DNA from 2 places in the Actinoplanes friuliensis DSM 7358 genome. Region 2 is predicted to be linked to the other one. Evidence: riboswitches for the same ligand, from Rfam matches in the RefSeq annotation. Region 2 holds a riboswitch; the other holds the start of a gene.
The links. A riboswitch is a leader RNA that binds a small molecule or an ion and turns the genes downstream of it on or off. The one in region 2 is predicted to bind cyclic di-AMP.
Positions count from the first base shown of each region.

Region 1: linked by a shared signal. The riboswitch ahead of AFR_RS10070 (C40 family peptidase) and the one ahead of AFR_RS02335 (coiled-coil domain-containing protein) in region 2 are both predicted to bind cyclic di-AMP.

Region 1 is NC_022657.1:2,155,892-2,159,197, forward strand. Features, by position in the region: gene AFR_RS10065 (Mur ligase family protein) at 1-869, opposite strand, end outside; cyclic di-AMP (ydaO/yuaA leader) riboswitch at 1,331-1,494, shown strand; gene AFR_RS10070 (C40 family peptidase) at 1,534-2,307, shown strand; gene mraZ (division/cell wall cluster transcriptional repressor MraZ) at 2,717-3,148, shown strand.
Region 2 is NC_022657.1:483,824-487,129, reverse strand. Features, by position in the region: gene AFR_RS02340 (ABC transporter ATP-binding protein) at 1-673, shown strand, start outside; gene AFR_RS02335 (coiled-coil domain-containing protein) at 695-1,774, opposite strand; cyclic di-AMP (ydaO/yuaA leader) riboswitch at 1,778-1,914, opposite strand; cyclic di-AMP (ydaO/yuaA leader) riboswitch at 2,194-2,330, shown strand; gene AFR_RS02330 (coiled-coil domain-containing protein) at 2,336-3,306, shown strand, end outside.

The DNA of each region.
Region 1 (3,306 bases), 1.7 Mb from region 2:
TCGCGCTCGACCTGGGCGTACCGGCCGGCCACCGAGGCGACACCGGCCAGGCGGGGGACGGCCTCTATGGGCCGGACGCCGAACTCGGCGGCGACGGCCAGCGCGGTGGCGGCGTTGCCGAGGTTCACCTGTCCGGGGAGCTGGAGCTTGACCAGGTGCCAGTCGCCCTTGGGGTCGAGGACACCCTCGTCCTCGACGGTCCACTGGGCCTGGGGGCGGCGCAGCGGGCAGCCGGTGCACCACCATTCGCCGTTGGCGCGCTCGATGGGGGAGCCGCACTCGGGGCAGACGAAGGAGTCGTCGTGCCAGCGCTGACCGGCGCTGAACCAGACGACATTGGCGGTGTTGATCGCGGCCCAGACGACCATCGGGTCGTCCGCGTTCGCGACGACGTGGATGTCGGGGTGGGCGGCGAGGGCGGTGCGCCACATCTGCGCCATCATCGCCACCTCCTTCGCCCGGTCGAGCTGGTCGCGGGACAGGTTGAGCAAGGCGACCACACGCGGGGTGGTCTCGTCGATCACCCGGGCGAGGTAGTGCTCGTCGACCTCGAGGACCGCGAACGGGGTGGCACCGGCCTTGGCCAGCGCCGAGGTGTGCCCGGTGGGCATGTTGGCGCCGAAGGAGTTGGTGGCGACCGGGCCGAGGACGCCGAGGGCGGCGGCGGTGAACCGGGTCGTGGTGGTCTTGCCGTTGGTGCCCGACACGAGCGCGATCGCACGGCCGGCGGCGAGGTTCCTGAGCAGGTCAGGATCGATCTTGAGACCGATCCACCCGCCGATCACCGAGCCGTCACCGCGTCCCGCGGCCCGAGAGAGCGCCGCAGCGGTTCGCGACACGGAGGTCGCGACCTTGGCCCGTAGGGGCAATTTCCCGTCCGTCACGGCGACGAGGGTACCGGAAACGGACACTACGTCGAGTGGTGGAGCGGCCCGCGCGGCCTGGGAGGGGTCCGCAGGCCGAAGCTCGGCCGAACGGATGATCTCCACCCCGCCGCCCGGCGTCGTGTTTGGCCCGCTGGGGGCGTTTGCGACGGCAATCTCCCGACCTCGGACACGCGCATGATCCACCCTGCTGCGGCTTTTTGTGTGTTGTGTTTCACCCGTAACCTTCACCGGAGCGTGATCACAGAACTACGCAAAGCGCTGGCATTTGTCACGGGGTGGTTACAAACCGGACAGGCTCCGGTATGCCAAATACGCTGCGTAACCAAGCAAGGCCCGACAGTCGGCCCGGAAATCGGGTAGCAAGGTCCCTGCCGGTGAGCATCCGCTCGCCGCTCGTACCGCACCGGACCACGCCGAGCCCTGCCCCGGTCCGCGCGGCACGACCACGGAAGCAGCTTCAACCACACAGGCATACGGGGGCAGGGACGGGGGACCCAGATCCGGTCCGGCAGTTGCGGACCTTGGGGTGAAGTCACCTTTTGGCGACCGGGCACACCTTCCCGCCCGAACCCGACAGCTAACCTCGCAGGCGTGCCGGAGGGATATCTCTACCGTGCACGAACGCAGTTCGAGCCGTGGCCGCCGCATGCCCGGAACCGGAACCATCGCACTGTCCCTGGGTGCGTGCCTCTGCGCCGGCCAGCTGATCGGTACGCCGGCGGCATCCGCCGCTCCCGTCGTCACGGCGGCAGCCGCGGCGCCGGCGGTCAAGCCGAAGATCACCAACTCCGCGACCCGCTCCGTCGCGTGGGGCAAGAAGGTCAGCGTCACCGCCAAGGTGATCGACCCGAAGACCGGCAAGGTCGTCACCCGCGGTTCGGTACGCCTCCAGGCCAAGCGAGACGGCAAGTGGCGCACCTGGGTGACGAAGAAGCTGTCCTCGAAGGGGACGGTGAAGCTCACCGCGGAGCCGCACATCACCGGCTACTTCCGCACGCAGTACACCGGGGCCACGAACATCCGCTGGGCGACCAGCGGGGCCATCAAGATCACGGTGAAGAGCAGCGGGGCGAAGGTTCTCGCCCAGGCGAAGAAGCACAAGGGCGCGCTGTACAAGTTCGGTGCCTCGGGCCCCAAGCGCTTCGACTGCTCGGGCTACACCCAGTACGTCTACAAGAAGACGACGGGTAAGAAGCTCCCGCACAAGGCGAACTCGCAGCAGAAGTACGGCAAGGCGGTCGCCAAGAGCAAGAAGAAGATCGGCGACCTGATCGTCGTCCGGTCGGGTTCCTACGGCACCCACGCCGGCATCTACGCCGGCAACGGGTACATGTGGGACTCGCCGCACTCGGGCGCCCGGGTCGGCAAGCACAAGATCTGGAGCAAGAACTACGTCGTGCGCCGCCTCGTCGCCGCGTGAGGTAGAGCAGTGAAGTAGTAAGAGCAGTACGAGAGTCAGTGGGGCGTGACCCGTTTCGGGTCACGCCCCACTGTCGTATTCCCTCCACTTCGCTCCCCGGATCGCGGGAGGAGGGTTCGCGGGCGGTAAAGAACGCCCGATTTCTGGGGACTTTCGTGCCCGCCTGGGCGGCATGTCGGAAAGTGGACCATGGTCGGAGGCCCGAACCCCTCCACTTCCACCTCACCGGCTCTGACGTGCGCATTCATCCGCGAATCGGCTTCGCAGACCGGTCCATTCTTGTTGCGAGTGGAGGGAAGTGGAGTAGAGTGGAGCGCAGTGGCAGGGCCTGAGGAGCTGACTCCGAGGGGGTTGCCGGCCCAGACGACAGGCGGTCCGCGAAACCGCCGGGGGCAGGGGGGTCAGGCCGATGTTTCTCGGCACTCACACCCCGCGCCTCGACGACAAGGGCCGGCTGATCCTCCCGGCGAAGTTCCGTGACGAACTGGCGGGAGGTGTCGTGATCACCAAGGGGCAGGAACGTTGCCTTTACGTCTTCCCGATGCCCGAGTTCCAGCGCATCGCGGGGCAGCTCCGTGAGGCACCGGTCACGAACAAGGCCGCCCGGGCCTACAGCCGGGTGTTCTTCGCCAGCGCGCACGACGAGATCCCCGACAAGCAGGGCCGGGTCACCATCCCGGGCCACTTGCGGGAGTACGCGGCGCTGGATCGTGAGCTCGTCGTGATCGGCGCGAGCACGCGGGTGGAGATCTGGGACAAGCAGTCCTGGGAGCAGTACCTCTCGGCGAGCGAGGACGAGTTCGCCGACATCGAGGAGGGGGTGCTGCCCGGCGGACTGTGAGGCGTGGCACCTGTGGGCCGTCGACACGGTCCGGACGTCGCTGCCGCCGTACTGCGAGATCTCCAGCCGCTCCCGCTCCTGGCGCCTCTTCCCCGGTGCCAGGCGTGTGTCCGGTCGGGCGCGCCCGAAGGCAACGGGCACGAGCGGATGGGGATCTG
Region 2 (3,306 bases):
GAGCTTCAAGCGCATCGTGACCGGTGCCAAGCCCGCGACACTGCGCGAGGTGCACGCGATCAAGGGCGTCAGCTTCGTCGCGTACAAGGGTGAGGCCGTCGGTCTGATCGGCACCAACGGCTCCGGGAAGTCGACCCTGCTGCGGGCCATCGCCGGTCTGCTGCCGGTGGAGAAGGGCGCGATCTACGCCGCCGGGCAGCCGTCGCTGCTCGGTGTCAACGCCGCCCTGATGAACGACCTGCCGGGCGAGCGCAACGTCGTCCTGGGCTGCCTCGCCATGGGCATGAGCCCGGCCGAGGTGAAGGCCCAGACCAAGGACATCATCGAGTTCTCCGGGATCAACGAACGCGGGGACTTCAGCTCGCTGCCGATGCGGACGTACTCGTCGGGCATGGCGGCGCGGCTGCGGTTCTCGATCGCGGCGGCAAAGAAGCACGACGTCCTGCTGATCGACGAGGCGCTGGCGACGGGTGACGCGAAGTTCCGCCGGCGCAGCGAGCAGCGGGTCCGCGATCTGCGCGCCCAGGCCGGCACGGTCTTCCTGGTCAGCCACAGCGAGCAGTCGATCCGGGACACCTGCGAACGCGCGATCTGGCTCGAGTCGGGACTGATCCGCGCGGACGGCCCGACCGACGAGGTCCTGAAGGAGTACGAGGCCTACACCAAGCGGTAGGCCCCGCACTCCCCGCCGGAGCTAGCGCATCGAGAGATGCACGTGGTTGGTGTGATCACTCGACGGATCCCCACCGGCCCCCGAGTACGACTTCCAGCCGCTGCTCGGTAGCCAGATCCGCCGGAACCAGATCACGTAGAGCACACCCAGCCGGCTCGCATTGTTGATGAAGTAGTTCGCCAGCTGGTTGCCGTACGTCTTGCTGCTGCCTGTGGCGTCGCCGCCGAAGCCGTTCTTGTCGGCGGCGAAGTCACAGGCACGACCCTTGGGGTGCTCGCCGCTGTTCTGCTGCCGGAAGCATGCGACGAAGCGTGTGAAGCCGTCCTTCTTGGCTTCCTTCATCGCGTGCAGCGTGCGCGGCGTGATGCAGCCGGACGAGGTGGGGTCGTTGATGCTGCAGGACTCGTTGGGCAGCTCACCGTTGGAGTTCCGCGGCGCCGCGGCGGCCTTCGAGCTGCTGCCGCCGTCGCTGGAGCTGCTGCCACCGGACGAGTCCGAGGCGTCGGAGCTGCCACTGGCCGCGTTGGCGGCCTTCAGGGCGTTCTCGGCCTGCGTCTTGCGCTTGGCCATGACGGTGAGCTGACGCTGCTGGTCGCGGATCTCGGCGTCGATCGCGACCTTCGCCTGCTCCTGCTGCGTCTTCGAGTCCTTCAGATCGCGGACGGCCCGGTCCTGCTTGACCGCGATCGTCTCCAGGGTCTGTACGCGGTCCAGCATGCTGCCGGTGGAGTCGGCGGTGACCAGCGCGGTCATCGGCCCGAGCCGCCCGGTGCGGTACGACTGCTGGACGATGTCGTCCAGCGCCGCCTGCTTCGGGCCGAGCTCGGTGTTGATCTCCTTGAGCTTGTCGATCAGCTGCTGCTGGCGCTTCCTGGAGGTCGCCAGGGCCTCCTTGGCCTCGACGAAGCCCTTGGACGCCGCCTCGAGCTGCTGGACCAGGGACTTCGAGCCGCCCTCACCGTCGTCGCCCGAGTCACCGGGCGCGGCGAGCGGCCGGGGTGACGCCGAGGCGGAGGACGGGGCGACGAGTGCCAGACCCGTGGTGGCGACGAGCGCCGCGAGGACGGTCGCTAATCGCCGGCGGGCAGGTTTGAGCCTCACGTGCTTTCCTTCCGTCGGCCGCCGACCGAGTTAGCTGACGGGTTCGGGACGGAAGCGATCCCTACCACTGTGACGTGGATTCACCCCATAACACGGGTGGGTCCCCGGCTCGCCTTGCGGCGATTAGGCGGCGGTCTGCTGTGAGACCGTGACGAACACTACCCATCGATGTCACGAATCGACAGGTGTCGTACTGAGCGCAACAATGCAAATACGCGGCGTGATTTCGTGACGGAAAGAATGCAACGACTCACATTGATGTGCCGTTACGGGCTATGACCTGCGTCATTCCATCGAGCAGTAACGGAAAGTCGTTGCCGGGTAACGCTTTTCACCACCGTTGCCGGACTGTCACCAGGGCAGTTGTCAGGTAAGCTGGCCGCCGGTCACTGCCAAGAAGGCACCGCCCCCAAGGTGCCGGCAGCCCACCGCCTAATCGCCGCGAGGCGAGCCGGGGACCCATGTGTAGTAGTGGGGTGAATCCACGTAACCGTGGTAGGGATCGCTTCCGTCCCGAACCCGTCAGCTAACCCGGTCGGTGGTCACGCGGAAGGATTGTGAATGACGGCAAGACCCCGCCGGTGGCTCGTTCTCGCCCTGGCACCGCTCGTAGCGGTCACGATGCTGCTCGTGCCCGCATCACCGGCGAGCGCCGACCCCGACGACGACAAGAAGTCGTCGACCGCCGACGACGGCGATGACGATCCGCTCCTGAACGACGTCCTCGACTCCACGGGACGACGCTTCCTGGCGGCCAAATCAGCGGTTGCGAAGTCGACCAAGACCCAGCTGGGTCTGGCCCTCAAGGTCAAGAATGCCGAGACCCGGCGGGACTCTCTGCTCCCCGAGGTCGGCGCGGTCGCGGCCCAGCAGTACCGCACCGGTGGCATCTCGACGATGGGCTTCCTGCTCAACACCGACGGCCCGGACGGCTTCCTCAAGAAGGCGGTCTCCCTCGAGGAGATCAACGCCATCAACGACGGCAAGCTGCACGAGCTGTACGAGGCGATCGACGACGTCAGCACGCAGAAGGCCCGCCTCGATCAGGAGGTCAAGGCCCAGCAGCAGAATCTGGCCTCGATGAAAAAGCAGAAGGAGTCGGCGGAGAACGCCCTGGCCAAGGTCGGCGGCAAGTCCGTGACCGGCGGCTTTGTCCTCTCCAAGTCACCGGTGGCGGCCCCCGCTCCCCGCAACTCCGACGGCGATTTCGGCCCGGAGTCGTGCAGCGTGAACGACCCGACGACCAGCGGCTGCATCACCCCGCGGACCTTCCACATGTACAAGGAAGTCAAGAAGGCGAAGTTCAAGAGGTTCGTCGGCTGTCACCGCAACGGCGGACCGTTCGAGCATCCCAAGGGCCGGGCCTGCGACTGGTCCCTGCAGAACAGCGGCTTCGCCCCCTGGCACAACCAGGACACCCGGGAGTACGGCAACAACCTGATGGCGTTCCTGGTCCGTAACGCCGACCGGCTCGGCATCCTGTACGTCATCTGGAACAGACAGATCTGGTTCCCGGCGACCGGCTGGAAGTC